DNA from 3 places in the Halomonas sp. 5021 genome. Region 2 is predicted to be linked to each of the others. Evidence: predicted binding sites of a transcription regulator. Region 2 holds the regulator's gene; each other region holds the start of a gene.
What was found. Region 2 encodes FliA, which starts transcription of late flagellar genes. Its sites were predicted from a motif close to CTAAAGTTNNNNNNNNNNCNGCCGATA; they were not measured.
Positions count from the first base shown of each region.

Region 1 (10,265 bases), on a different contig from region 2:
GGACAGCAGCGTCGATATCCATGAAAGCCTGGTGCCCGATATCATTATCGCCGTGGATATCTATTTGATCGCCATCGTGTTGATGATATTCGGGTTAGGCATCTATCGGCTGTTTGTATCGCGTATTGACCAGGCGGAAGCGCGCTATCCTCATCATCCGTTCAACGTCGCATCGCTCGATCAGCTAAAGGATAAAATCGCCCGCGTGGTGATTCTCGCGGTGATTATTGAGTTTTTCCGCGCTGTGGTGGATATCCGCTTCGCCACCCCGCTGGAGGCGATCTACCTGGCGCTTTCAGTACTCGCCCTGGCCGCTGCGCTCTACCTGATGAGCCTGGGACACAAAAAGGAATAGTCGACTTACCCGTGCGTTAATAGATCTGCCACCATGGCATTCAGGCGTTCCTGAAACTGCCCGCCGGGCGAGGGCGGCGTTGGGTCAGCTGTCATGACGATGGTTAACGCCCGCTCGGGGACCACAAACAGCGCCTGACCGCCGAAGCCGCGGCCGTAATAGACGTCTTCGCCGCCCAACTGGGTGATAAACCAGCCATAGCCGTAACCGTCGCCCGTCCAGCGCGAGGTGCCCCGCGGCGTCCAAGAGCGCTCGACCCAGCCTTCCGGCAGTACACGCTGTTCGTTGCCGTTGCCATCAACGACGACACCGTCGTTGCGATACAGCTCGCCGATTGCCACCAGCGCACGCGGCGAGAGCTGCATATCGTTACCGCCGAAGTAGATCCCCTGAGGGTCCTGCAGCCAGGGGGGAATGGCAATATTCAGTGGCTCCGCCAACAGCCGCTGGGCCAATGTATAGGTGGACTCACCGCTGGTGTAGGTCAGTGCGGCAGACAACAGATGACTGGAACCCGTGGAATACAGCATGCGCCCGCCGGGGCGGTCGACAAATGGCCGTGTCAGCGCATCGGCTACCCAGTTGGGGCTGGCCACCCAGGCGCCGTAATTCTGGCCGGATGTGCGCTCAAGCCCTGCCTGTAAAGACAGCAAATGACTCACAGTGATATCGGCAACCTCGGGGTCCGCCCCTTCAGGCACATGGTTGCCGAGCAGCGACACCAGCGTCTGATCGGTGGATTCGATAATCCCCTCTTCGATAGCAGCTCCCACCAGCGCCGCCAGTACAGTTTTCGAGAGCGACTTGATGTTCGCGGGCGCGTCAACCCCAGGGCCACCCTGATGGTGCTCGTGAATGATCCGACCCTGGTGGGCCACCACGATGCTGTGCAAGCGTGAATAACCGCGGGCGTCGTCGCTCAGGTTGCTGAGCGCATCAGCCTTGGGCGGTGAGGGAGACGTCGGTTGGGCATTAAGGGCGGAGGGGATAAACGTGGCAGCGAAAAAAACGGCGGACATCAACAAGCGCATGGTGAAACCTCGGCAAACAGGTCACTGTTTGAACCCGACGCTATGCAAGGGTTCCAGCCCGTCCAGATAAATGAGGGGGTAGCCAACCTCTTGAATACGCAAAACCCGGGAAGGCCTGCTAGTCTGAACGGGCCAGCAATAGATTGCTTTTTAACCACGCAATTCGCAAGGAGTGCATTTATGAGAAATATTATCTACATCATCGGACTGGTAGTGGTCGTGCTGTTTATCCTGTCTTTTCTCGGTATCCGCTAATCAATTGCTTTTAGTTTCAGGGCTCGTTCAGGCGCAGTCCGCTGCGCCTTCCCCGAACATATCAAACATCAATTCGCGCCCCATGGGAGTCAATACAAACCGCCCCTGATCGTTGCGGGTCGCTGCCTGGCTGGTTTCCAACACCTGCTGGCAGGTGGTCCAGTCCGGCGCGTTCTGGCTAAGCAACTGCAGTTCCTTGCTGCTCAGGCCGCGCTTGGTCAGGGTGATGGTTTCAAGCACATGACCGTTGTCGTAAAGCATCTCGGCCACGACGGCCAAACACTGGCGTAAACTGCGCTGAACGTGATTGGCAGTGGACATGTCGCTGGGCATTTCCTTCTCCTGATGCGTTAGCCGGGCAGCACTGAGCGTCTGAAAACGCATGTTCAACGCTCTGTTCTCAATGTCGAGCTGCTGCAGTGCATTATAAACGAAAGTCGATATTAGACCAACGTCTATCCCATGTTTTTCCTGCCACGCCCCGTCATCAAAGCCTGAGCGACGTGATAAGCTCGTTATAAATTTCGCCACCCGTATTGATGAGTGAGTTAACGCGGCATGCATATCAGTGTTTTTGGAACCGGTTACGTAGGATTAGTCGCAGGCGCCTGCCTGGCCGATGTCGGCCATCAAGTCACCTGCATGGACGTCAACGCCGAGCGGATCGCCCAGTTGAATGCCGGTGAAGTGCCCATCTTCGAGCCGGGCCTCAGCAATATCGTGGCGCACAATGTCGACGCCGGGCGGCTCAGCTTTACCACCGACGCCGAGCAAGCCGTGCGCGATGGTGAGCTGGTGTTTATCGCCGTGGGCACCCCGCCGGATGAAGACGGTAGCGCTGATCTCCGCTACGTACTGGATGTCGCGCGTACCATCGGTCAGCACATGAATGATTACAAGCTTGTGATCGACAAATCCACCGTGCCGGTGGGTACCGCCGAGAAGGTGCAGGCGGCAATCAGCGAAACCCTCGCTGCCCGTGGCGTCGATGTGCCCTTTGATGTGTGCTCCAACCCTGAGTTCATGAAAGAAGGCGCCGCAATTGAGGACTTTACCCGCGGCGCACGAATTATCGTCGGGACTGAAAGTGAGCGGGTAAAAGAGCGCATGCACGAATGCTACGCGCCCTATAACCGTAACCACGAAAAACTGATGTTCATGAGCGTGCGCGCAGCGGAGCTGACCAAATACGCCGCCAACGCCATGCTGGCCACCAAGATAAGCTTCATGAACGAAATGGCCAATCTTGCCGAGCGCCTCGACGTGGATATCGAAGACGTGCGCCGGGGTATCGGCAGCGACCCGCGTATTGGCTATCACTTTATTTACCCTGGTTGCGGCTATGGCGGCTCGTGCTTTCCCAAAGATGTGCAGGCCCTGGAACGCATCGCCCGCCAGTTGGGCTATACGCCTGCGCTGCTCAGTGCGGTGGAAACGGTCAACCTGCAGCAAAAACAGACGCTGTTCACCAAACTGCAAACATCACTGGGTAATGTGGCGGGTAAAACCATCGCCGTGTGGGGGCTTGCCTTCAAACCCAATACCGACGATATGCGTGAAGCGCCCAGTCGCACGCTGATGGAAGCGCTCTGGCAGGCAGGCGCCAAGGTGCAGGCCTTCGATCCTGAAGCCATGGCTGAATGTCGCCGGATTTATGGCGAGCGCGACGACTTGCTGCTCGCCGGCGACCGCATCCAGGCAGTGAAAGGCGCGGATGCCCTGGTGATCTGCACCGAATGGAAAGCATTTCGCAGCGTCGATCTGGAATGGCTGGCCAGCCAGCTAAACGATAAAGTGGTAGTCGATGGACGCAACCTGTTTACACCAAGCGCCGCCCAGGCAGCGGGGCTTACGTATCGGGGGGTGGGGCGATAGCGTGCACTCGCACACGCTTGGTTACATTTTGGTACTTAAAAATTGACTAGAATGTTCAAGGTTGTGCTTTATCGGCCGAGTCACCAAGTAATCAGTAATGAAATAAACATATTTAACGTTAGCAACACGGTAGCCCAGCCAGGTGTAGTGGATGGGCGTAAATGAAACGGTTGCTTCACTCGTTTAAAAAAAGGCGGTTAGCGTATGGGTGCTATTTCTTCTCTCGGTATAGGGTCAGGGTTGGACCTGAACGGCTTGCTCGATCAGCTTGAAGACGCTGAACGCGAAAAGCTTGTCCCGATTGAGCAACAAGTAGAAACCGAAAATACCAAAATATCGGCCTATGGGCAGTTGGAGAGTGCGCTTTCCGAGTTCCAGGACTCGGCGAGTGCACTTGCTGACGGTTCCCTCTTCGAGAGCCTGTCGACCAATGTCAGTGGCGAATCAGTGGGCGCTGCCGCCGATGAAACGGCCATGCCCGGCAGTTACAACATTACCGTGGATACCTTGGCCACGCGGGGTACGTTGGCCTCCGAGGGTGTAGACGATGCGGAAGCGGCAATTACCACGGCTGCTCAGGATATAACGTTCGCCTTTGGCGACGGCAGTGAAACGACGGTTGCCATCGCCGCCGACAGTTCGATGGAAGATATCCGCGATGCCATCAACGCGGATGAAAACGCGGGGGTCAATGCCACTATCATCAACGATGGTACCCAAGACCGGCTGGCACTAAGCTCTCGGGAAGCCGGGGCGGATGCGTCTATCAGTAACTTCACGTTTAGCGATGCCGCCCCGTTCGCTGCTGATACAGCAAATACATTGCAGGATGGCACCGACGCTGCTTTAAACGTCAACGGCATCGATATCACCAGCCCGACCAATCAGGTCGAGGGTGCGATTCAAGGCGTTACGCTGAACCTGCAAAGCGAGGGCGATAGCACCGTTGCGGTAGAGCAGGACACTCTTGCCGTGCGTGAAGCCGTCACGTCGTTTGTCGATTCGTATAACGCGCTGAAAGAGTCAACAGGCGAGCTGACCAACTTCAATCAGGAGACCGGGCAGGCTGGACCACTCAATGGTGACAGCACGGTTCGTACCGTTGAGTCTCGCATGCGCAGCGTGCTGAGTGGCGATGTGGCGCAAGAGGGCGATGGCTTCTCGATGCTTAGCCAGGTCGGCATTTCGCTTGAGGTTGACGGTACGCTTTCGCTGGATACTGACAAGCTAAATGACGTCGTCGCTAACGACCAACAAGCGCTATCTGAATTCTTCGCGGGCAGTGGCGATAATCCGGGGCTGGCGGGTCAGGTGAATACCGCTGTGGAGCAGATGCTGAGCTCCAATGGTACCGTCACTGGCTCGATCAGCGGCAGTGAAAGCCGTATTGAATCGCTCGAGCGTCGCTACACCAGCATGGAGCAGTCCATCGGCCAGACCATCGACCGCTATCGCACCCAGTTTGGTCAATTGGATGGCATGATCGCCGAAATGAACCAGACTAGTAACTACTTGACTCAGCAGTTTGATTCACTGGATGCTCAGTTGGGTCGCTAACACGCCGTCAATACAGCAAGTTGCATTTGAAAAGCCTGCTTCGTGCAGGTTTTTTGTGGATTGAGGCCACCATAAATACCTAAATCAATAAAAAAGCGCTAAAGTTGCGCTCACTTTGACCGATAATATTTTTATTAAAATTTTGCGTTGACGTGGTGTGAGTAGCCCGCAGTGCAATGGATAGGTTTAGCCTTTTACTGAGGACTCCCAGTATGGCAACGATTACCTCTCTCGGTATTGGCTCAGGCCTAGACCTCAACAGCCTGTTGGACCAGTTGAACGATGCCGAGCGCGGCAAGCTCGCACCGATTGTCCGCCAGCAGGAACAGCAGGAAGCCAAGATTTCCGCCTACGGCAAAATTCAATCGTCCATGGATAAATTCCAGGATGCGGTTGATGCGCTGAATGATCCCAAACTCTACCAGAGCCTTTCGGCCAACGTGCGCGGTGACGAGGTTTCGGCCACCACCAGCGCGGATGCCATGCCCGGTAGCTACCGGGTAGAGGTTACTGCGCTTGCCACCGCCGGGACGCTGGCCTCTCAACGACTGATCGATACTGAAAGCGATGCCCCTCTCGATATGGGTGGTGCCACCCAGCTACGGCTCGATTTTGCAGGCCAGGAAAGCGTTAACATCGACGTAGCCGCGGGCAGCAGCCTGGAAGACATTCGTGATGCGATTAACGCCCACGATGACGCGGGTGTCAGCGCCAGCGTTATTTTTGATGGCGAAGGCTACCGCCTGGCCCTTAGCTCCAGCGAAACAGGCTTGGACACTTCGGTAACCGGCTTCAGCTTTGTGGATGCGGGGGGTGCCGCCGTTGCCACGCCACCATTCGCCAGCGATACCGCACAAAGTGGCCAGGATGCTGCGCTGACGGTTAATGGCATTGCAATTACTAGCCCCAGCAATACGATTGAAGACGCCATTCAAGGCGTGACGCTGAATCTGGGGGAGTTAAGCCTGGGAACAGGCGAAACCGCCAGCAGCACTGTAATGGTTGAACGTAACACGCTAAAAGTGCGCGAAGCGATTGGCGATTTTGTTAAAGCCTTCAATGATGTAAAAAGCACCATCGGCACCGCGACCAATTTTAACAGCGAGACAGGTGTAGCGGCGGATTTGGTCGGCGATAGCACCGTACGTACCATTGAAAACCGAATGCGTAGTGTGCTGACCAGTGGCGTGGCGGGCGGAGAGCTTGCCACGCTCACTCAGCTAGGCATTACCATGCAGAGCGACGGTATTCTGAAAATGGAAGATGCCGCCGTTAGTGACTTAGCCAAAAACAGCCCGGATGCCCTGAGCGACTTCTTTACCGGTGTGGAAGGCAACGATGCCTCTCAAGGTCTGGCCAGCAGCCTGAGCACGACGCTTGAGCAACTGATGAGCAAAAACGGTACTCTGGGTGGTGCGATCAACGGCGCAGAAAACCGCATCGATAGTTTGGGTGAGCGTTACGAGCGTATGGAGAATACCATTGAGCAAACTATTTCCCGCTACCGCACCCAGTTCGGCCAGTTGGATGCCATGATTGCTCAGATGAATAGTACCAGTTCCTACCTCACGCAACAGTTTGACGCCCTGGACGCTCAGCTAGGCCGAGATTAATCCCGTCACTAGCCATTCAGCAAAGGCGTTACCCGCAGGGCCGAAAGGCCCTGTTTGCGTCTCAATATGGCAGCAAGCGGCAAGCTTACGTTTGTTAACATTTTTCTGGCGTATTTTGGTATTTTTTTAGCATTAACCCTAAAGGTTCTCCCCGCCGTGCCGTTAATTAAAATAACGGCACACACAGTGGCCGAAAAGCGGGCCTTCTAGGCCAGTGTCCAAGCAAGGAGAATCACACCATGTCAGTGATCAATACCAACATCACCTCAATGATCGGCCAGCAGAACCTGCGTGAATCGCAAAATGGCCTACAGACCTCAATGGAGCGTTTGAGTTCTGGCTTGCGTATCAACAGTGCCAAGGATGATGCGGCGGGTCAGGCAATCGCCAACCGTATGACTTCTCAGATCACCGGTCTGGGGCAGGCACAGCGTAACGCTAATGATGGTATCTCCATCGCGCAAACTGCTGAAGGTGGTCTTGACCAGATCAATAATAACTTGCAGCGTATCCGTGAGCTGAGCGTTCAGGCGCAGAACGGTACCAACTCCGCTTCTGATATTGACTCCATTCAGCAGGAAGTAAACCAGCGTCTTTCAGAAATTGACCGTATCGCTAAAGAAACTGATTTTAACGGTACACGAGTACTAGATCAGAGTGCCCAAACTAATATCAGTATTCAGGTGGGCTCTGAAGATAATCAGACCATTGATGTTACCATTAACTCTCAGAATGGTTGGAACTTGCAGGCCGCAAACGGAACTACTGCAGCAGGTACTTTAGCGCAAGTGGGTGGTGAAAACCGTACAACAGATGCTGAAGGTTTCGACGTACTCTCTTCAGCAGCTGCAACGACTTCAGTTGACGCTAGTAATTTGGGCACTTTGTTTACTGGTGCAGATACTTCAACTGGTAATAGCTTCACAGACATCGACACTGCCTTCACAAACAGTGCAGAACTTGTGGAATACACCCAAGATAATGGCGATACAGCTTATGCGCTAAGGGACGACACTGCTGGTACTGCCGAAGGCGCATACGCGGTCACCTTTGAAAGTGATGGTTCTGTCAATATCGGTGAGCAATTGTCTGGTGGCAATCTAGCCCTAGCCTATGATTCTACCACTACACTAACCACTGCAGCAGAAACAGTATCCGTTATTGATGGCGGAAGTGATGCTCTAGACACACTTGATAATGCACTTGCTGCGGTTGACGAGCAACGTAGTCAATTGGGTGCTGTCCAGAATCGCTTTGAAGATGCCATCACTAACCTGAGTACCAACGAGACTAACCTCTCTGCTGCCCGTTCACGTATCGAGGATGCTGACTATGCATCTGAAGTGGCCGACATGACCAAAAACCAGATCTTGCAGCAGGCAGGTACTTCTGTACTGGCCCAGGCCAATCAGATTCCGCAGAACGTTTTGTCTCTGCTGGGTTAATTGGTTAGCCAATGGGATGATGGATCGATATATAACGGGGCTGCAGTGCCCCGTTTTTTATGAGATAAACCGGCAAGCGTTATAGGCTGAAGTGATCCAATGAGTCAAAAAAGCATCTCTGCTCGCGAGGTGATGTACGATTTAATCCCCAGGCTCAACGCTCTGGAAAGGCAGATTAACAACACCCTTGAAGCCATGATCACGGCAAGCCAATCACCTGATGACAAGCATCGAAACGAAAACCTGAAAATAGAGTTCGAGTTAGAGCTAACAATGATTCGTATGAATCTGCAACACTTGCTAAACCGCTACCAATCCGAATTGGAATCAGTCATCAGTGACGAGCGACAAGATGGCATGCTTGCTCTGGATAAACACGAAACCGTTGCGGTGGACAGTGCCAAGGCGTTATATGACCGCGTGCAGCGTTTACAGCAAGGCCAATAACGCAAGCAAGCCTTCCATGAGCCCAGATGAACACGAACGCGTCGCGGAGAAGTTGGAAGCATTGATTCGCGATACCCAAGCGACAATTGAGCTTGCCGAATCCCACGGCTTGTACCAAATATTCCCCGAAGACTTTCAAGCCCTGCTAGACATTGTTGATTCCGCCATAAAGCAGCAGCGCGAGCATACCCGCGCGATGTTGGGCTAGCGTCGCCGCCGCGTTTTCTCCCCAGGCGGATACAACGTTTATTGAATGCAACATTTCTCGGCACCGTGTGCTAAAGACCACCGGATCGAAGCCGATAGTAGAAAGACAGGACACAGCAACATTCTGCCAGGGTTGGCTATCACCATAATAAAGATGACAACTCAAAGGCTGATGCGATGCTGGAAAAACTCCATAAGATCAATGTGAAATACACCCTGGCGTTTATCCTGGTGGCCCTGTCGCTGCTGGGCGTCGTGGTGGTCGATAGCCTGCTTGTCCAGTCGATGCGTGAACGCATGACGGCGTTCAGTGGCTCCTTTAACCCGGCCGTTTCAGCGGTGCTCAATGCGGACCGCGACCTCTACCAGGCACGGGTGGCCGAACTTGAAGTACTGCGTGAAGCGCCGGGCAGTGAGGGGGCAAGCGCTCAGTACGACGATTACCGCGAAAATGCCGAGCAGGCGTATGACCGGATGCATGACTTCCTGGGGCTACTGGAGGCGTATCCACAGGTAAACGAGGGGCTTGAGCCGTTCGAGGATCGTTACGCGGCATGGGAGGCGGCGTCTCAGCGTGTTTTCGACCTGCATGCAGACGGCGAGCTTGACGCCGCTGAGGCGCAACTGGAAGGCGACTCGTTAGCGGCCTTTAATTCGTTGCGGGAGCTTTACAACATTGCCGGGGAAAGCGCCGATGCGCGTGGCCTGGCGCTGGAGCAAGAAACACTGGCGGCAGTGGCCGTTCAGCAGCGTTGGGTAATGGGTTTCACGGCATTGGTGTTATTGGCCACGCTGGTGATTGCCTTGATGGGGCCGAACCTGATGTCCCGGGCGCTTCGCCAGGTCAGCGGGCGCATTCGCGATATTACCGAGGGGGAGGGCGATCTTACCGCGCGTATTGATAGCCAGCGGCGCGACGAGATTGGTGAGCTGGCACGGGAGTTCGATGGCTTTATCGCGCGCATGGATACAAGCTTCCAGGCGGTGCGCGACGGTGCCCGCAATGTCAATGTGGCGTCGGACGAGATTGCCTCCGGCAGCGAGGACCTTGCGTCCAGAACCGAGGAGCAGGCGTCTGCCCTGCAAGAGACGGCGTCCAGCATGGAAGAGATGTCTTCGATCGTGCGTCAGAACAGTGAGTCGGCCAGCAATGCCGATACGCTTTCCAGTCAAGCCGCCGAAAAAGCCGAGAAAGGCGTCAAAGAGGTTCAGCACTCGGTGGAGTTGATGCGTGAACTCGAGACCAGTTCGCGCAAGGTGGGCGAAATTGTCGAAGTCATCGACTCGATTGCCTTTCAGACTAACATTCTGGCGCTCAATGCCTCGGTCGAGGCGGCGCGCGCGGGTGAGCATGGCCGCGGTTTTGCGGTGGTGGCCAGCGAGGTGCGCAATCTCGCCAGTCGCAGCGCGGATTCCTCCAAAAAGATTCGTGAGATGATAACGGATATCAGCCAGCGTATCGCCAGCGGTGCCGAGCAAG
Region 1 covers NZ_JAXOVU010000016.1:1,279-11,543, forward strand. The annotation lists gene R3F64_RS17540 (YqhA family protein) at 1-355, shown strand, start outside; gene R3F64_RS17545 (serine hydrolase domain-containing protein) at 361-1,386, opposite strand; gene R3F64_RS17550 (hypothetical protein) at 1,669-2,025, opposite strand; gene R3F64_RS17555 (UDP-glucose dehydrogenase family protein) at 2,200-3,516, shown strand; gene fliD (flagellar filament capping protein FliD) at 3,721-5,073, shown strand; gene fliD (flagellar filament capping protein FliD) at 5,286-6,686, shown strand; gene R3F64_RS17570 (FliC/FljB family flagellin) at 6,926-8,131, shown strand; gene R3F64_RS17575 (hypothetical protein) at 8,231-8,578, shown strand; gene R3F64_RS17580 (hypothetical protein) at 8,595-8,786, shown strand; gene R3F64_RS17585 (methyl-accepting chemotaxis protein) at 8,963-10,265, shown strand, end outside.
Region 1: the regulator FliA is predicted to act here: its motif matches at 6,825-6,851, upstream of R3F64_RS17570 (FliC/FljB family flagellin).

Region 2 (10,265 bases):
TGAAGCAGCCCGTGCCGGTGAGCAAGGCCGAGGCTTTGCTGTCGTAGCCGGGGAAGTGCGCAACCTCGCCAGCCGAAGTGCTGATGCCGCCAAGGAGATCAAAGCGCTGATTGATGACTCGGTGACTCAGATCCAGCAAGGCTCTACCCTCGTTGAACAGGCAGGCACAACCATGTCCGATGTAGTGACGTCTGTACGCCGTGTCACCGACATCATGGATGAAATCTCAGCTGCGTCCCAGGAGCAGAGCGACGGCATCGAACAAGTCAGTCAAGCGGTCGGCCAGATGGACCAGGTGACCCAGCAGAATGCCTCCTTGGTGCAACAGGCCACCGCCGCCGCGTCGTCATTGGAAGAGCAGGCCAACCGCCTTGAAGAAGCGGTGGCGGTATTTAAACTGGTGGGCATGCAGGTGGCTCATCAGCAGCCGTCACGTCAGGCAAGTGCAGGCTCAGTGCCTAAAGCGGTGGCCGCGCCAGCCGCCAAAACACCATCGACTCCGCCTAGCCGTTCAGTGCCATCAACCAGCGGACACGACGACTGGGAAGAATTTTAACCAGCCCCAACTGATAGAGGATGACCCATGGCAGATAAGAACATGAGCTTTTTGGTGGTGGATGACTTCCCCACGATGCGCCGTATTGTACGCAGCTTGTTGAAAGAACTCGGTTTTACCAACGTAGAAGAGGCAGAGGATGGGCAGGATGCCTTGAACAAGCTACGTGCAGGCAATTTTGAGTTTGTGGTCTCTGATTGGAACATGCCCAATCTGGATGGCCTGGAGATGCTCAAGGAAATCCGTCAGGATGACGCCCTCAAAGAGTTGCCGGTGTTAATGGTGACGGCGGAAGCCAAGAAAGAAAACATCATTGCGGCGGCTCAGGCGGGCGCCAACGGCTATGTTGTGAAGCCGTTTACAGCCGCGACGCTGGAAGAAAAGCTCAATAAGATCTTTGACAAATTGGGTAAGTAACGCGGCAAGGCCTGCGGGCCGGGATTACGAGGAGAGAGCACCATGAGCCAGAATGAGCAGTCCGGTTCTACCCAACTGTCCGAAGAGGCCGCCGAAGATCTTATTCATCGCGTTGGCAAACTGACCCGCATGTTGAGGGAAAACATGCGTGAGCTGGGGCTGGATAAGGAAATCGAGCGAGCGGCTGAAGCGATACCCGATGCACGCGACCGTTTGCATTACGTCGCCACCATGACCGAGCAGGCGGCAGATCGCTCGCTGAATGCGATTGACCGGGCCCAACCGCTTCAGGATCAGCTTAGCGATCAGGCTGAGGCGTTGGATAAGCGTTGGGCAGAGTGGTTTGAAGCGCCAAAGGAGTTGGACGAAGCCAAAGCGCTGGTCAAAGATACGCGTGGCTATCTGGGGAGCGTGCCGGATATGGCGGCGGCGACCAATAAAGAGTTGATGGAAATCATGATGGCACAGGATTTCCAGGACCTTACCGGTCAGGTCATCAAGAAGATGATGGACGTCATTCGCGAGATTGAACATCAGCTGGTTCAGGTGCTCATTGACAACGTTCCGGAGGCCCAGGCACGAGAAACGATGCAACGCAAGGCCGAAGATCAGTGGAAAAACGAGAATGCACGGCGTAACGAAGAGCTTTTGAATGGGCCTCAAGTGAAGGACAATGCACCTGATATCGTGACCGGGCAAGATCAGGTCGACGATCTATTGGACGAATTGGGCTTCTAGCGCACGGTTTGAACCCTTGCTCGGGTTACACGACGTTTCGCTCAGCCGTCCTTAGGGGCGGCTTTTCGTGTTTAGCCGCGATACATTACCTGGCCGGATGACCGCATGGCAGAAGACGACAGCGACCAGGAAAAGACCGAAGAGGCCACGCCCCGACGGCTGGAAAAGGCGCGTGAAGAAGGGCAGGTGCCCCGCTCGCGGGAGCTGACCACCTTTCTGGTGCTCTTGGGCGGGGTGATTGGCCTCTGGACCATGGGACAAATGCTCTACAATCAGCTTGGCATGGTGATGGAGCAGGCTTTTCTATTCGAGCGCCGCCACGCCATGGAAGGTATGCCGATGGTGACCCATGCCATCGATCTCGGCAGGCGCACTCTGTTTGCAATGATGCCGCTGTTTTTACTGCTGACATTGATCGCGCTGGTGTCACCTGCGCTGCTGGGCGGTTTTTTGATTTCAGGAAAGTCGATGCAGCCGAAACTGTCCAAGCTGAATCCGCTATCCGGGATGAAGCGCATCTTCGCTACCCAAGCATTGATCGAGCTGGCCAAGGCGATTGCCAAGACACTGCTGGTCGGTAGCGTAGGTGCGGCATTTTTATACCTTAATATGGGCAAGTTCATGTCACTGATGAACCAGCCTATTCAGCAAGCGTTGGCCAGCGCCTTGACCATGGCGGCCCAGGCAGCGGGATTGATGATCCTGGCGTTGATCGTGGTGATTTTGATTGATGTGCCCTTCCAGCTGTGGAGTAATGCCAAGAAATTGCGCATGAGCCAGGAAGAAGTCAAGCGCGAGCACAAGGAATCAGAAGGCGACCCTCAGGTGAAGGCCCGGATTCGCCAGCAGCAGCAGGCCATGGCGCGCGGCCGTATGATGAGCAAGGTGCCGGAGGCGGACGTCATCATTACCAACCCGACCCACTACGCAGTGGCGCTGTCGTATCAAGAGGGGCAGATGGGGGCGCCACGCCTGGTGGCTAAAGGCACTGATGCGGTGGCCGAACGCATCCGTGAAATTGCCAATGAAGCGGAAGTGCCACGGTTAGAAGCAGCACCGCTGGCGCGGGCGCTGTATCATCACGTCGATCTGGACGCCGAAATACCGGCGAATCTATATACGGCCGTGGCCGAGGTCATGGCCTGGGCATATCGCTTGAAAAATGTAGCGCAACAAGGAGGCGAAGTGCCGCCTACCCCCGATAATCTGCCGGTGCCCCCGGAAATGGAAACCCCCGGGCGTGGCGCCGGTGGCGATGAGGCCCAAACATGAAAGGCTTTACCCAACTAATGAGTCGGCGTGACTGGGTGAGCGACGTAAAAGTCCAGTTGCTCGCCGGGCCACTGCTGATCCTGATGATTCTGGGCATGATGATCGTGCCCATGCCGCCGTTTGCGCTGGATTTGCTGTTTACCTTCAATATCGCCATGGCCGTCATGGTGCTGATGGTCAGCATGTTCGCCCAAAAACCCCTCGACTTTGCCGCCTTCCCCGCCGTGCTGCTGTTTACGACGCTGCTGCGTTTGTCGTTGAACGTGGCGTCAACCCGCGTGGTGCTGATGGAAGGGCACCAGGGCGGTGCCGCTGCCGGCAAGGTGATCGAGGCTTTTGGGGCGTTTCTGGTCGGTGGTAATTTTGCCGTGGGTTTGGTGGTCTTTTTGATTCTGGTGATCATCAACTTCATGGTTATCACCAAAGGTGCAGGGCGTATCGCCGAAGTGGGTGCTCGCTTCACGCTGGACGCCATGCCTGGCAAGCAGATGGCAATCGATGCTGACCTCAATGCAGGGCTGATTGGCGAGGAAGACGCCAAGAACCGGCGTGCGGAAATCGCCCAGGAAGCCGACTTTTACGGGTCGATGGATGGTGCCAGCAAGTTCGTACGTGGCGATGCCGTCGCGGGCCTGGTGATCATGGTCGTTAACATCATTGGCGGCCTGATGATTGGCATGCTGCAGCACGATATGAGCTTCGGCGATGCCGGTCGCAGCTATATGTTGCTGGCCATCGGGGATGGCCTGGTGGCGCAAATTCCCGCCCTGGTTATTTCGACGGCCGCCGGTGTGACGGTATCGCGGGTCAATACCGACCAGGATGTTGGTCAGCAGATGATCAGCCAGTTGTTCATCAACCCCCAGGTGATGATCCTGGCAGCGATGGTCATGGGCCTGCTAGGTATTGTGCCGGGCATGCCCAACATGGTTTTCCTGCTGTTTACCCTGCTGCTTGCCGGGCTGGCCTGGTTCATCATGCGCCGCCAGGAGCAGGCGCTGGTCAAGGAGGAAATCTCCGCCGCACCACCGCCGACCCAGGAGGCGCCTGAGGCCAGCTGGGAAGATGTCCAACTGGTCGATACGCTCGGCCTGGAAGTCGGTCATCGTCTGATTCCACTAGTCGATTCACGACAAAAAGGCGAGTTGTTGGCGCGGATTAAAAGCGTTCGTAAAAAGTTTGCCCAGGAGGTCGGCTTTCTGCCGCCGGTAGTGCATATACGCGACAACCTGGAGCTGTCGCCAAACGCTTATGTGCTGTCAATGAAAGGCGCCGAAATTGGCCGTGCCGAGGCCTATCCGGGCAAGTGGCTGGCGATTAACCCGGGTCAGGTGTCCGGGGAACTGCAAGGCACGCCAACCGAAGATCCTGCCTTTGGCTTGCCCGCGGTGTGGATTGAGTCCAGCCAGCGAGAGCATGCCCAGGTCTACGGCTACACGGTCGTCGACGCCAGCACAGTGATCGCGACGCATCTCAATCACCTATTGCACCGCCACTCGCCGGAAATGCTCGGCCGCCAGGAAGTTCAGAAACTGCTGGACAAGCTGGGCAGCGAGCAGAAGTCGCTGGTGGAAGAAGTCGTACCCAAGGCCATTTCGCTCACGGTGCTGCAGCGTATCCTGCAGAACCTGCTGGATGAAGACGTGTCGATTCGCGACATGCGCACCATCCTTGATACCCTGGCTGAGTACGCCAGCCAGCAGCAGGACGCCAACGAGCTGACGGCTCTGGTTCGTGTGGCCCTGGGCCGGGCGATTACCCAGCAGTGGTTTGCCGGTCAGGATACCTTGAACGTGATGGGGCTGGATGCTCAGCTAGAGCAGGTGCTGGTGCAGGCGATGAACGGCAACGGGGCGATGGAGCCGGGGCTTGCCGAAACGCTAATGACCCAGGCCCAGCAGGCACTGGAGCGCCACGAAAGCAGTGGCGAGCCGCCGGTACTGGTGGTTCAGCATTCCCTGCGTGCGGTGTTGTCGCGGTTCTTGCGCCGTCGCTTGCGCCATATGGCCGTCCTGTCCCAGGCTGAGATACCCGATGACCGCACGCTGCGGGTAACCACTGTGGTAGGGGGCCGCTGATGCCAGCGTCACTATTTGACTCACGGCCAGGGGTAATACATGAGTGTTAGACGTTTCGTGGGCGCCAACAGTCGCGATGTGATGCGCCAGGTGCGTGAAGCGCTGGGTGACGACGCGTTGATTGTCGCGAACCGGCGCACTGAGGGCGGCGTTGAAATTCTCGCCATGGCCGACGAAGCCGTTGATCATTTCGAGCCTTCGCCCCCTCCCGCCAACGAGCCACCGGCTGCGCCGAAGGATCCGCTGGAGTCGATGAGTGAGCGCTTACTGCGCGAAATGCAGGATATGCGCTCGCTGCTTGCTTCCCAACACACCGACCGTAGCACAACACCCACTGCCTCGACCGCCAGCGGGACAGAGCGTTGGCGACAGCTGCTTTGCGGTGTTGGTTTCAGCCGCGAGCTTGCCGACGACATCCTGATGGACCTGCCGGGCTTCCTGTCGGCGCAAAGTGCGGACAGCGAGCAGGCACTGCCTTGGTTGCGTGAGCGCCTGATGGCACGACTGGCCGTGCTCCAGGATGAGCCCGAATTTTTCGATCAAACGGGCATTGTCGCCCTGGTTGGGCCCACCGGGGTTGGCAAGACGACCACTACCGCCAAGCTCGCGGCTCGCTTTGTCATGCGCCATGGGACCCGTCCCGTCGCCCTGGTGACCACCGACAGCTTCCGTATCGGCGCTCATGAGCAACTGCGCATCTACGCGCGCCTGCTGGATATCCCGATGTACGCGCTGGATGCGGAGCAACCCATCGACGACCTGCTGAATCGTCTGCAGGGCAAACAGTGGGTCATCATCGATACCGTGGGCATGAGCCAGCGCGACCAGCGGGTCATCGAGCAGATCGCTCACTTGCAGGGTGGTCGCTCCAACGTCAGGTTGGTACTGCTGCTGAATGCCGCCAGCCAACCGGAAACGTTGGAAGAAGTGGTGATGCGCTATCGCCAGGCTGCCCGTGCGGCAGGTGCTGAACTGGATGACTGCATCATCACCAAGCAGGACGAAGCGGGACGTTTGGCCCCTATCCTGGATATTGTCATGCGCCATGGCATGCGCGTGCTGTTTGGTTCCTATGGTCAGCAGGTCCCCGAAGATATGGCGGTGGCGGACCCGGCTACCCTGGTCGATCAGGCGCTGAATACCGACGCGGCCGGGTCAGGCAGTGGATCTCCATCCGCCGCACCGCTCAGCATGCCCCGCTGGTCACGGGATGTGCTGGGCCAGGGGCGCCGTCTGTCGTCGCTGTTTGCGCGTCTGCGCGAGCGCATGGTGGGCTTTGAGCGTCTCGAAGGCGTCTGGGATATCGCTAACCTGCCCAGCGTGTTGCAGGATCAGCGTCTGGACGAGCTTCTGGAAGGGTACCCACCGCCCCAACACATGCTGGGCATGGCCTGGTCGCCCCGCCGCAATGAACGCGGCTGCGATTGGGCGATGCCGGATATAGGACTGGATGCCGAGGGCGCCTGGATGGCGCTACCCTGGCTTCAGCACCGCCAGCCCGCTGGCTGGCAACCGCGCATGACCACCTTTAGCGAGCGCGATGGCGTCGCCGTGCACCTGCTGCCGTCATTACCCGATAGCGAGGCGTTGACCTGGTTAGAGCGCCAATACCTGACCTGGGTCAGCTTGGCACCCCCGGCACTCAGGGTAAACTTGCACGGTGAACGCTATGCGCTGCGCCAGCTGTTTGCCGAGAGTACGCTCAATCACCGCGTCAATGTGCGCTTCCGTGGCCAGCCGATGGCGCTGTGGACGGCCTATGCCGAAGTTACCGACAAAGAGGGGCGGGCGCTGCTGGCGTGGTATGGCGAAGTCCGTGACCCCGAAAGCGCCAAAGTGGTCACCCGCCGTTACTGGCTCACCCCCGCGCGATTGGGCAATGAGGTGCTGAGCCTGCTGGTGACCCAACTGCAGAGTGAAAGCCTTGCGGCGCTGACACGGCGTGCCTGGCAGCAGCTCAAAGACGCCGATAGTGGCGACGTAAGCCCTGAAGTGCGCCTGTTGATGGCCAGTGGCATTGCCGCCATTGCCGGGCACCTTGATTGCGCCGAGGACGAGGCCGCCGGTGCATTGCACGGTGATGTGCTGAACCTGCTAAGCAGCCGTCGCCGTCGGCGGGATACGGCATTGCTGGATGCGCTGGTATACGCCTTTATGGCCCGTGATGCGATCCGCCAACTGGGCGGTGTTAATCGTGAGGGCCTAGCATGAGCGCACAAGACCAAGCTTCTGGGCTGCGCAAGTGGGCGGATCTGCAGCGTCAGCAGCGGGGCGATGAAGCGCCTCCCGAGGCAACGGAATCATCCGGGCCGATGGCCTACCGCTCACCCGTGGTGCCCAGCGCGGCGGCCATGGAGCCGCCTGTCACACCGCCTAAGCCTAAAACGCCGTTAATGGTCACCGGGCTATCAGGTGATGGGCCGGTAGAGGTGCGCAAGGTCAGCGCGCGCCTGGGCCAGTGGGCCGCGCTAGGGCGAGCCTGGGCCGGGGATCCGGCCGACTGGGATATTCGGATCGTGATGCCGGATGAGCCAGAACTGGCGACGCTCAGTCAGCAACATCGTCGCTGGGCGTTGTGGGTCAGCAGCGATGCCGATGCATTTGGGCGTATGTACCAGCTATTGAAACAGCTGCGGCAGCATAACGGCCCGCAACGCTTGTTGGCACTGCACGAGCCTCACCTGCCCAGGCAAGGCCTATTGGCCAACCTGCAGCAAGCGGCCGGCCACTATCTTGACACTGAATTGCTATTGCTGGCCCGCTAATGGCAGCTAACGCCGGTAAAGCGTCTAATAATCGGGGTTAATCCGCTCATGAGAAGGAACGATGCATGCTAGGCTATTGGCGTCATGCGATTAGCATTTTGGTACTAGCCTTGGGACTCGGTTCGTTTGCTCAGGGAGCGTCCAGCAGCTGGGTGACACATGTGCCGGGGCTCATGGTGACCATGAGCGACCGCGCCAGTCGCAGTGAACCGGTTCGTCCTCCAGCGGGCGCTACCACGCCAGCGGCGGTCATCGAGCGAGTCCAGTGGCAGTACCAACACGCGCCCGGGGCAGCGCTACAGGCATGGTTATGCCACCCCGAGCGCTGTGTGTCATTATCGGGCATGCGTGGGGAGACCCGTGCTTTATCAGGCATAAGTGCGACAACGCCCCTGCATTTTCAATTTGCGCTAACCCCAGGGCAGCGTCCCGTTAGCGTTAAAGGGTTGCAGATGATAGTGAATTACCAGTGAGCACAGGTGGTTTAGCCGCGAGGCAATAGGATGTACACAGCACAAGGCAGGATCAAACAAAGTGAGCTGATGACGGAGTATATGCCACTGGTGAGACGTCAGGCCTTGACGCTTCAGGTCAGGTTGCCGGCCAGCATAGAGCTGGATGACTTAATCCAGGCAGGCATGATGGGGCTACTGGAAGCTCTGGGACGTTTCGATGCCACTCAGGGGGCCACCTTTGCGACGTTTGCCAGTCAGCGCATACGCGGGGCGATGGTGGACGAATTGCGTACCCGTGATTGGCTGCCTCGCAGCGTCCGTCGTTCGGCGCGGGCCGTTGATGAAACCGTCAGGCGTTTGGAGCAGTCGCTTGGGCGTCCCCCCGAAGAAACGGAAATCGCTGACGCCATGGAGATGCCGCTGGGCGACTATCAGCAGCTATTGCACGATACCAATAGCGGGCAGTTGCTGCCCTTTGAAGAGCTGGTGGCGGATGGCAGCGAACCGCATAATCGCGAAACCGTGAGTTCGCCGTTTGACCACTTGCTCGATGCCCAGCAGCGGGAAACCCTGGTGGCGGCCATTGAGGCCCTGCCCGAGCGTGAAAAGTTGCTCATGGCGCTGTATTACCAGGAAGAGCTCAACCTGAAAGAAGTGGGCGCTGTTCTCGGCGTCACGGAGTCACGCGTTTCCCAGTTGCATAGTCAGGCAGTCAGCCGTCTGCGCGCCAAGTTAAACGACTCGGTTTAGGGTCTTTTGACGTCACTGCCAGGGCAACGGCGATTGGCTGACGTTTTAGCGCTCGGTGCTGATAAGCCCCGTTATATTGCTTTAAGGAGCACGACATGAACCCATCGACGCTGATCGGTATTTTCGCCAGCATCCTGTTGCTGGTAAGCGTCCTGTTTTTCACCGCCGAATCGCCGGATAGCTTCCTCAACCTGCCCGGGCTCGCCATCGTGGTCACGGGCACACTTGCCGCTACCTTTATCAGCTATCCCCTCAAGGAAGTGCTGCGGGTGGTGCGTCTGGTCGGGCTGGTCTTCCGGCGCGAAAACACCTACGTGCGTGATGATATCAACGAGTTGGTGGCCATGTCCCGGCTGTGGTTCAAGGGCGATGTCCGCGCTGTTGAACGAGAGCTCGAAAACACCCGTAATCCGTTTTTGCGGACCGGCATTCAACTGGTGATCGCCAACACCAAAGAAGACGAAATCTTCGATATGTTGCGCTGGCGTATTGCGCGGCTGAAGGCGCGTGAGCATGCGGAAGCCCAGATATTCCGCACCATGGCCACTTATGCGCCCGCTTTCGGCATGATTGGCACCCTGGTGGGACTGGTCAATATGCTGGAAGTCATGGACGCCGGCAATCTTGATGTGATCGGCCCGCGCATGGCGGTGGCGCTGCTGACCACCTTCTACGGTATCCTGCTGGCCAATCTGGTGTTCAAGCCTATCGCGGTAAAGCTCGAGCGACGCACCGAGGAGCGCCTGATCACCATGAACATGGTGCTGGAAGGGATCTCCCTGATTACCAAGCGGCGGTTACCTTCCTTTATTGAAGAAACGCTCAATTCCTTTGTCGCCAATTACCATGACGAAATCCGCGAGCCGGAGGTCAAGAAGCCGCGCGCCTCGAATAGCGCCCCCGCCAAGGGGTAGTCGGCATGTTGGACCGGGATACCCGCCATACATTGGAAGCGCCACTGCCCAAGGACAGTGGCGACGATGGCTGGATGACCAGCTATCTGGATGTATTGACGCTGTTGCTGACCTTGTTTGTCTTGCTGCTCTCGCTGGCGCCACCCGGCGGTAACGATGCCGGATCGCAAGCCAGCGTCGTTGAAGCATCTCCCGGCGCGATTGCCGACCTGCCTCTGGCGTCCCTGGCGGCCGGGATCGAGCCCCGTCATAGCGGCCTTAAGCCACGCTTTGAGGGTGTCAGTATCCCCGGGGTGGATGTCTCCCAGGGGCGGGAAGGG
Region 2 covers NZ_JAXOVU010000004.1:41,000-51,264, forward strand. The annotation lists gene R3F64_RS08750 (methyl-accepting chemotaxis protein) at 1-556, shown strand, start outside; gene cheY (chemotaxis response regulator CheY) at 584-973, shown strand; gene cheZ (protein phosphatase CheZ) at 1,016-1,711, shown strand; gene flhB (flagellar biosynthesis protein FlhB) at 1,817-2,983, shown strand; gene flhA (flagellar biosynthesis protein FlhA) at 2,980-5,061, shown strand; gene flhF (flagellar biosynthesis protein FlhF) at 5,101-7,272, shown strand; gene R3F64_RS08780 (hypothetical protein) at 7,269-7,826, shown strand; gene R3F64_RS08785 (flagellar protein FlhE) at 7,892-8,299, shown strand; gene R3F64_RS08790 (RNA polymerase sigma factor FliA) at 8,330-9,031, shown strand; gene R3F64_RS08795 (motility protein A) at 9,127-9,945, shown strand; gene R3F64_RS08800 (OmpA/MotB family protein) at 9,951-10,265, shown strand, end outside.

Region 3 (10,265 bases), on a different contig from region 2:
CGTTGACCTTTACCGTCACGTTGTCCTGAGAGATGACGTCCTGCTCGGGCACGTCCATGGTGATAACGCGCAGATCGACCACCTGCATCTTTTGAATGGCGGGGATCACGATGACCAGACCCGGCCCCTTCACTGTCTGGAAACGGCCCAGGAAGAACACCACACCCCGTTTATATTCCGGCAAAATGCGAATGGAGGCGGCGATCAGCAGCACCACCAGCACGACAGGCACTAAATACGATAGCAACATGGGACACCTCGTCTAGCGATTGATCAGTGATTGATGAGTAACGCAGGATCAGCCAGGCGTTACGGGGGTGATACGTAAACCGTCAAGCCGTCAAGGCGCTCCACTTTCACCTCGTCTCCTTGCTTGATTGGCACGTTACTCACCGCGTTCCAGCGCTCGCCGTGCAGTTGCACATGGCCGCGAGTCTCAAAATCTTCCAGGGCAATGGCGCTTGCGCCAATCAACTGCTCCACGCCTGTGTGGGCCGGGCGTCGGCGCAGCGTTGCAAAACGCGTCAAGGTCCAGAGCATCAGCCCGCCGGATACCAGCGCCACGCCGCCAATCAGCGGCAACGAAATGGCCAGGTACTCGGCATCCATCAGCATGACCGACCCCAGCACAAAGGCCACAATACCGCCGACCCCCAGCACGCCGAAACTGGGCATTAACGCTTCGCCCACCATCAGCGCCAGACCGACGATGATCAGCGCCAGGCCCGCGTAATTGATCGGCAGCATCTGAAAGGCAAAGAGCGCCAACAGCAGCGAAATAACCCCGATGGTGCCAGGGAACAGGCTGCCGGGGCTCGAAAGCTCGAAGATCAGCCCGTAAAAGCCGATGATCAGCAGGAAGTAAGCAATATTAGGGTTCGTAATCAGCGAAAGCAGCTCTGTGCGCCAATCAGGGTCAAAGCGCTCAACGGCAAGGTCGGCTGTCTCCAGCGTCCGGTCACCCCGCTCCATGACCACCGACATGCCGTCTATTTGCGAAAGCAGATCATTCAGGTCCCGCGCAATCACGTCGATGACGTTCTGCTCCAGTGCCTCATTGGCAGTGAGGTTGACCGCCTCGCGCACCGCCGCTTCGGCCCAATCAGCGTTCCGGTCGTGACGCTCGGCCAGGCTGCGGATAAAGCTCACTGCGTCTTCCATGACCTTGCGTTCCATGGCGCTGCTCTCGCCTCCAGAGGCGCCTTCACTCTCGCCTTCCGGTTGGCCTTCGGCGTTGTCATCCGCTTCATCAGCGCTGCCGGGAAAGCCGGAACCGCCCATCTGCACCGGCGTGGCAGACCCCAGATGGGTCGCTGGAGCCATGGCAGCAACGTGGCTGCCATACAGCAGGTAAGTGCCCGCACTGGCCGCCCGCGCGCCGCTGGGGGAGACATACATCGCCACAGGAATGTCGGCATTCAGCATTTCACGGATCATGTCGCGGGTCGTGTCGACCAGGCCCCCCGGCGTATCCAGCTCAACGACAATCACCTCGCTGTTCTGCTCACGGGCCTTGCGCAGCCCGCGCTCAAGATAATCTTTGGTGGCGGGGCCAATGGGCCCTTCAATGCTCATCACCAGGGCGCTACGCGAAGAAGTCTGTGCCGTGGCCTGCCAGGCAAACGACAGCGCTAGCATCAGCACGCCTGCCAGCGATAACCACAGCCAAGGGGATTTGTGAGAAAGGCTTCGCATATCAACTCTCCCCGCGCCTCGCGTCCTGAAACATTACCTGGCTACCTGGTTAAGCAGCCGTTATGTCAGCACATCCACTATCGGAATCAACATATACAGAAGCTACACCCTGTATATTTACTGAACAAGTAATATTGCCGCGTTGGTGTACTTTCAACATAGCAGTTGTGGCGGGATTGGTGATGGTGCGGAGCGTTTACTTCCTTACCGGGAAAAATTGACTCGATTTAGTGCCAACCTAGCATTTTTATCCCTATCGGGAAATAAACCTGGGCAAGCTGATGCGCCAGGCATGCAGCGCTGGTAGCGGGCAAATCATGGCGTTTCCACGTAATAGCTGCTCACCCGCCAGGTGCCGTTTTCAAGGTGGGGGGTAACGGTTTCGAGCCGACGTCCGCTGTTCTCGAAGCCGGTTTGGAAGGTGAAGACGATATAGTCGCCGCTCGGCGCACCCGGCATGGACGTCTGGTGGCTGGTACGAACGCGCTTGCGCGAGGCCACTTCGCCAAAGTCCCGGCGCACAAGCTCAATGGTGCGGGCCAGCATTCCCTGTGACAGCGGCGCTTTTAGTATAGGCGATGAGGTCTCCCAGGCTTGCTCGTAGTCACCGTTATCAATCGCGTTCAACCAGGCAAGCGCAGCGGCCTCCGCCTCATTGGCAGTATGGGCCATGGCATGCGCACTGAAAGACAGCAGTGCCGCCGTGATGATGCAACTGAGTTTTTTGGGCATGGCTGATTCTCGATACATTGAGGACGGTCGAACAAATTGGTTCGATAACGTTCGTCCGATATAAAGAGATATCGGAAACTGGCGAGGTTTCTTTAGGGGGTTTGAAAGATCCGCCAATATCTATGGGCAGCGCCCGCACTTGTTGTTGCCCACTATAATCCCTGAAGCCACTGGCGAACCGTCGCGATACCCTCTTCACTGACCACTAGTCCCAGGTGCGATGCGCCTTCCACCGTGGTGATGTCCGCATGCGGCACAAGCGGACGCAGCACGGGCTCAAATTGAGCCGCATACAACGCCTCGTCCTCAGCACCGGTGACCACCAGAACGGGCACCTGCACTGAGCCCAGCGCCTGACGAAAATCAGCTGGACTAAAACCGCTCATCAGCCGAAATGAATAGGCGAGCGTCTCTGAGCCATCACGGTATTCAGGTGGCAAGTTGAACCGCAATACATCCGCCCCGTTGAAATGCGTGATGCCAATCGCGCTGAGCATCGAGATCGCCACAATCCTGGCGACACTTGGCTCGGCCCAACCACCGGAATTATCCCGCACAGTGGGCGCATCGTGCCCAAGGTAAGGCGCCAGCAGCAGATACGCCGAGGCAAGGTGACCATGCTGCCCTCCGGCAAAGCGTACCGCGAGCCCGCCCCCGGATGAATGACCGCCAACGACCACCCTTGAGACATCGGTGTTGGTCTCTTTGATATGGGCAATGAGGTCCGCCAGGTCATCTTCAAGCTGCTCAATGTAGTCGATATCGCCACGGCGCACCGGCGAAGGACCATGCCCGCGCACATCCGGCGTGTAGACACTGACAGCACCTGAAGCGGCTAATTCATGGGCGAGCGTCGCCAGGTACCTGCTGTCGGTTCCAGAGCCATGCACGAGGATCAGCGCAGTACGGGCATCACTTGGATAATGGCGGTACGCGAGCGATGTTCCGTCCCGCGCTTCATACGTTTGCAGCGCGGGCAGCGGGCGTGATGCTTGTGAAGAGGCCAGCGCTTCAAAATCAAGGCTGTTCGCGTTTGCACCTGTCGACATCGCCAGCAACGCCCCCATAACGGCAATCATCATGCGTTGTCTCACTTATTCCTCCCACAAGTCCTCCCGCAAGGATAGGCCTGAAAGCACAAGCTATCGTGACGAAGTGGAACAAAGCCCAGTGCCTGGGCTGGCTCTCCGCGCCACCTGCCCTTCAGGCGTTTGAGCCTGAGCCTTCCTGGGCTGGCCGTAACTGGCGCTGAATGCCGAGCAGGAAATTGCGCAGCATCTGGTCCTTGCATTCACGGTAATTCTTGTGGCTTGGCTTGCGGAAAAAGGCGCTGAGTTCATGGTGGCTCAACGGCAGTCCGACCAACTCAAAAACGTCCAGCACATCATCCGCTTTCATGTTCAGCGCAATGCGCAGTTTCTGGAACACCATATTATTGTTCAGTTGCGCTTCTGGCTCGGGTTGCGGGCCTTCGCGCTTGCCACGCTTGAAGCTGATAAACCCGTTCAAGAACGCCGCCAGCTCCTTGTTCCTCATCGTGACAAAGGCATCGTCGTCATCCTTTTTCAGCCAGGCCGTCACCTGCGGCTGGGTAACGGGCACTTCTGCCAGCGCGAAGATATCCACAATGGTGCTGTCTTTTAAATCGAAGGTGTAGCGGATGCGGCGAAAAATATCGTTATTGGTCAAAATGGGGTTCCTGGCCGGTAGTTAGTTTCTCAAGCAGTTCATCGATGTCGGCTTTCAGCTCGTCATCTTCAATGCCCTGCGCGCTGATTTCTGCCTGTCGTAAACTGGCGATAGCCGCGTCGGTCTGGCCTGCCTCAGCTTGCAACATCGCCATGGAAAAACCAATGGAAGCCCGATGGTCGTTGGAATCAATGGCGTTGGCTTTTTCCAGAGCTTTTTCGTATCCCGCAAGCGCGTCTTCCAGCTCTTCGGTAAAATCCGCCAGGGTTTCCCATTGTTCCGGGTGGTCTTTATCGGTGTTCTCGTTATCGATGCAGATTGCCTGCAACTCGGCATACAGCGCATCAAATGTTTCTCTGTCATCCTTGGCGGCAGCCTTCATCAGCTTTTCCGCCAGTTCGTAAACCGCCTTGTAAATTTTGGTGTTAATCACTGTGCATTACCTTTTCTATTACCCGGATTAATAGAGTTTCAGCTCCCCCCCGATCAGTAGCATGACCGATCATATGAGTGCTAATCTTCCATGATGCACTATATATAAGGAACGTTCGATGGATCTTGCCAAGGTAGGCGACAGAGTCATATGTCAGTGTAAAGGAAGCCCACACAACATTGTCTCCGGCGCATCCGCCACTATGGTCGATGGCATACCGGTTGCCAGGATAGGAGACAAGAGCTCTTGTGGCGCAGTCATTTCATCAGGTGCCAGTTGGTATTCGGTGGAGGGCTCTCCAACTGCCATTCATGGTAGTGCGACCTCATGTGGTGGCTATATCGTGGCAGCTTCTTCTGCGATAACTGGCTCACCCACCACAGGAGGCATACAGACACCCACCCATCAAGCAAGCGCAGCCGCTGATGATGCACCAAACCAGGAGGGCATCCCCTCATCTGAGCTTTCTCCTACCGAAAACAACGAAGAATCTATATACGAATTTGTCGCCGAAACAGCCGAAGTCACCATGAATCAACCCGCCTATCTACTCGTGGAGGGCGTGGGCATGAATGGCGGCTATTCATTTCGGAACAATATCGTTATTAGAGGAAATGCCCTCCATATTTCTTCGCTGGGCTGGGCTCCTTCTGCACTATCGCCAGGGTCAGGCTCCGCCGTGCTTAATATGCGTGCTGAACTCAAGGATGGCAACCAACTTATTCAGGCAGTAGTTCTTGAGAATAGTGGTATCAATGCCTGGCCAGACGACCCCCAGTATACGCCGGTAGGCCACGCCACCATCCGATTACCTGAACCACAACCTGACACAACGCTTTCGCTTCACTTCCAGGGCACTTTCATTTACCAGACAAGCTCAGGTTCAGTGACGCCAATGCCGCCAAGCACTAGCAAGATGATTTCTATCCAAGTAGTGGCAAAATGACATGATTAAAAAATTACTCCTTATTCTGCCAATTTTCCTTTTAATGTCAGCTTGCCAGGAAAGCTCGGGCAATAGCATTGATGACGAGTCTATCGATCTCCAAAGGCAAGCCAACGAAGAAGTTACCTTCGGCATAGCGGAAGAAAATAGCGAAAGACTGGACAGAGCGAAGGAACTGATCGAGCAATCACTAAATGCAGACCCCAACAACCATGCAGCGTTGATCAATAGAGCTCAGATTGCCGTATACCAACAAAACTACGAACGCGCCCTAAGCGATGTGGAAAGCGCTTACGACATTGCGCCGAGCAATGATTCACTCCCACTTTTTCGCTGCATTCTGATAGAAGAAGTGAAAGGTAATGATAGAGGCAAGGCGTGCTACTCATCTGTCGAAGAACGTTACGCCGAGCGACATAATTCTGATGGTAAAATTCCCGCCAATTGGGTAGGCGCGGCCATACTGGCTGATACTCAAGACGCACCAAGACTGGTCGAGGCATATCTTGAGCAGGCAAGGAGTAAGGGCGAGATGGAAGCTGAAATGGCCGAAACGACAATCGAAAGCCTCCGGGATGGAAGCTATGTGGACCAAGTATTGATGCGGCATAAATGAGTGTCAGCTCTACTAAACTCTTGGGCAGCGTAAGCCCCACTTAATTAGCGCTACACCCATTGGTTGAATGACCCGCCTGCTTTTTTGCCGACTGAATTAACCTACAAATCAGCTTCATGATTGATACCGTCACTAACGGGAAGATCAGGTAAGTCATGCGGGTTAACACCTTCCAAACACCCGACATTGAATCCGTATATATCGGGATTCGAGCGCGTTTGGTGGTGCGTGTAGATGCCACAGTTTGAACAGAAGTAGTGTTTTGCGACTCCCGAATTGAACTGATAAAGCCTTAACTGCTCAGCGCCATTGATAACACGAAGACCACCCAATGGCACATAGGCCATCACCGCGCCTTTGCGCCTGCACATCGAGCAATTACACCTTTTGGGGTCGACAAGGCCATCAGGCAGATCGAGCTCAAGCACTACCATGCCGCAGTGGCACATCGCCCTATGCGTAGGCTGAATTTCTACACCGCCGACTTGTTTGAGCATTGCCCTCTCACATTTGTAGCGGCATGAAAGCCGCTACCAGTGCATGTCCAGCAAAGGCAGCGGCCAAAAGTGTCCCTACTGAACATCGCGGTTTAAATTCCGCTCGGCCGGGATGTCACTGAGGTATTCGACAAACTCTACTTCAAAACCCGCCGGATCGACAAAATAGACATTCTTGCGAAACGGCTCTGGGGCGCCGGGTTTGGCAACGTCATAACCGGCTTCGTTTAATCGAGTAACAACGGCATCGAGGTTATCGGTCACATAGGCAAAATGGGCCAGCCCAACGCTGTGGCCTTTTAGATCACGGTTCTCCCCTTCCCCATGATCGCTTAGCGCCAGGTAGTGATCATCGTCTCCAAAGTGGATCCATTTGCGTGGCTTGCCATACCACTCGCCATGACCCTCATCGCGGACCCGCCAGTGCGGGAAGACGGCGCGGTAAAATTTCAGCATGGCATCCATATCAGCAACCACCAGATTAACGTGTTCCAAGTACATGAGATTCTCCTTGCGTTAAGTGAGATGGCAGGATAAAACCTCAACTTAACTTGAGGTAAAGCGATTTTTGCGGAAAAATGGCAAAAAAATTTAGGGGATAGTCATGGCAGAAACTGTCTGGAGTGTTGGCAAGGTCGCCAAGCGTTGCGGGATTAACGTCAGTACCCTGCACTTTTACGAGCAGCAGGGGCTAATTCATAGCTGGCGCAATGCGGGCAATCAGCGCCGCTATAAACCAGAAGTGCTAAGGCGGATTTCGGTGATCAAAGCCGCGCAGAAAGTCGGTGTCAGCCTGGAAGAGATAAAGCAGGCCTTTGAATCTTTACCCAATAACCGCACACCGACGGTTGAAGACTGGCAGCAGCTCTCAAAAAACTGGCAGCAGATGCTTGATGGTCGGATTGCCTACCTACAGAAGCTGCGCGATAACCTGGCGGGCTGCATCGGCTGTGGCTGCCTGAGCATGACCCGGTGCCCGCTCTATAACCCAGACGACATACTGGCCGAATCGGGTAGCGGCCCGGTATTACTGGATCAGGCTGAGCAGCGGGCTCGGGTGGATCGATAGACCGGTCAACGTGCATAAGTCGGCCTTGTGCTGATTAATGTCAGAATGTGACACCAAAGATGGCCTCTAACGCCGTAAGCAGGGAGTTAGGTCGCAACACTATGACGCTGATTGGATAATTCGAGAAACGAACGGCAGCTCTCGCGCTATACTGCACCACTTTTTATTTTCGACACCCCTCACGACTATCTGTCAGAGCGCCTTATGCCATTTGCAAAACTAGGATTATCCAGTCCTCTTGTTCAAGCGATTACCGAGCTCGGTTACAAAACGCCAACGCCCATCCAGGAACAAGCCATTCCTGCCATTCTGTCGGGTAACGACTTGATCGCCACCGCACAAACCGGCACAGGCAAAACCGCTGCTTTTGTGCTGCCTCTGCTGGAACGCTTCAGTAACGCGGAAACCTTGCGCGGCAAACGCATACGTGCGCTGATTCTCGTGCCGACCCGTGAATTAGCGGTTCAGGTCGAAGCCAGTGTGGCGCAATACGCTAAGCACACGACCTTAACCTCAATGGCCGCGTATGGCGGCGTGGATACCGCGCCGCAAAAGGAGCGCTTAATCGAAGGCGTGGATATTCTGGTCGCCACACCGGGCAGACTGCTCGATTTGGCGCATCAGCGTGCGCTGCACTTTGATGAACTTGAAGCCATGGTATTGGACGAAGCAGACAGAATGGTCGACATGGGTTTTGTCGATGATATTCACAAAATCATCGTGCGCCTGCCTGAAAACCGTCAGAATCTGTTGTTCACGGCCACCATGACCAATGACGTTCGCGCCATCGCCAATGCGTTTTCAGATAGCAAGATGACCAACCTGGCGGCTGACATCTCGATTACGCCCAATGTCCGCGCCGCCGCCACGATCAAACAGTGGCTGATCACAGTAGACAAAGACACCAAGTCCGCCCTATTGAGCCATTTGATCAACGAACAAGCGTGGGATCAGGCGCTTATTTTTGTCGAGAAAAAACACAGTGCGGCCAAGCTGGTCGCCCAACTGGAAAAACGCGGTATTCAAGCAGATTCCATTCATGGCGGCAGAAGCCAGGCCATGCGTGAGAAGGTGCTGGATCAGTTCAAAGCGGGCGAACTGAAGTACCTGGTCGCCACCGGGGTGGCCGCTCGAGGGTTGGATATTGGTGAACTGAGCCGTGTGGTGAATTACGATTTACCCTTCCAACCAGAAGAGTACATCCACCGCATTGGCCGCACCGGCCGTGCAGGTGCCTCCGGTGAAGCCATCTCGCTGGTCGACATCAGCGACTTTAAAAATCTGTGTGCGATTGAAAAGCGGCTGAAAAACACGATTGAGCGCAAAGAAGTTGAGGGCTTTCCGGTTAAAAAAGCCGTACCCGCTTCTAACCTGGACCATGTCAAAAAAAGCAGTCGTTAAGCCTTAACAAAGAAGCTCGCCTCTTGAACGAATACAAGGGTGAGCTTCACCTCTACTCAGCGGGCGAGAAAGCATCCAACAGCTCGGCATTCGTGGGGTATTTCTCCAACAGCGCAAGCAGCTTCTGCGCGCCTTCTATTGGCTTAAGAGGCGTTAGCGCTCTGCGCAGTGTGCGTACTTTCTCAATATCTCTTTCATCAATCAAAAGCTCTTCTCGCCGGGTACCGCTTTTGGCAATATCTATCGCCGGGAAGATCCGTTGGTTGGCCACGTCGCGGGATAACACCAGCTCCATATTGCCCGTGCCCTTGAACTCCTCGAAAATCACCTGATCCATACGGCTTCCCGTCTCCACCAGCACGGTGGCCAGAATGGTGAGCGATCCGCCGTTTTCGATCTTTCTCGCAGCGCCAAACAGTTTTCGCGGTATTTCCATCGCTCGGCTATCCAGCCCACCCGACATCGTACGACCATTGCCCCGCTGCTCGGCATTATGAACTCGCGAGAGTCTCGTAAGAGAATCGATCACAATCATCACATTATGACCCTCGCCTGCTTGTTTACGCGCCGTCTCAAGGAGCTTATCGGCCATACGCACATGGTGTGTGTAGGTTTCGTCTGACGACGAGGCATGTACCTCTGCCGTCACACTGCGCTTAAAGTCGGTCACTTCTTCAGGGCGCTCATCAATCAGCAAGGCATACAGCTTTATGTCAGGATGAGCCTCGGCCACGGCCTGACAGATATGTTTTAACATCGTCGTTTTGCCAGAGCCTGGCGGCGCCACAATCAACCCACGTTGCCCCATACCAATAGGCGTAATCAAATCCATCGCCCGCACAGTGCGCTGCTGAGAACCAGACTCTAAATCAATGCGTGGGGAAGGATGAATAGCAACGCCATTTAAAAAACGTTTTTCGGGATCATTAGGGAATTGATCTTCGACTTCGTCGGCGGGCTGGGTGTCTACCTGCCTTTTTGTTTTCAAGCCTAGTGTTTTTCTGGTCATAATATTGGTTGATCGCCTTGAGGAACCTGGATTTATAGAATGACTGCATTATAGGCCAGCAGAACTGTCGCACCGTTGCAGTGCTTGGGATGAAGAACTGGCGGGGCGAGATGTACTCAAACAGGTAATTTACAGAGTGTTCAAAGGTGCCTGGGTAGAGCTAATCTTGGTAGTTGAT
Region 3 covers NZ_JAXOVU010000006.1:36,403-46,667, reverse strand. The annotation lists gene R3F64_RS11280 (slipin family protein) at 1-250, opposite strand, end outside; gene R3F64_RS11275 (NfeD family protein) at 310-1,695, opposite strand; gene R3F64_RS11270 (DUF4019 domain-containing protein) at 2,011-2,427, opposite strand; gene R3F64_RS11265 (alpha/beta hydrolase) at 2,580-3,509, opposite strand; gene R3F64_RS11260 (DUF1456 family protein) at 3,631-4,116, opposite strand; gene R3F64_RS11255 (tetratricopeptide repeat protein) at 4,106-4,549, opposite strand; gene R3F64_RS11250 (PAAR domain-containing protein) at 4,668-5,495, shown strand; gene R3F64_RS11245 (tetratricopeptide repeat protein) at 5,497-6,111, shown strand; gene R3F64_RS11240 (GFA family protein) at 6,213-6,608, opposite strand; gene R3F64_RS11235 (VOC family protein) at 6,684-7,109, opposite strand; gene soxR (redox-sensitive transcriptional activator SoxR) at 7,213-7,677, shown strand; gene R3F64_RS11225 (DEAD/DEAH box helicase) at 7,882-9,078, shown strand; gene rho (transcription termination factor Rho) at 9,131-10,087, opposite strand.
Region 3: the regulator FliA is predicted to act here: its motif matches at 2,497-2,523, upstream of R3F64_RS11270 (DUF4019 domain-containing protein).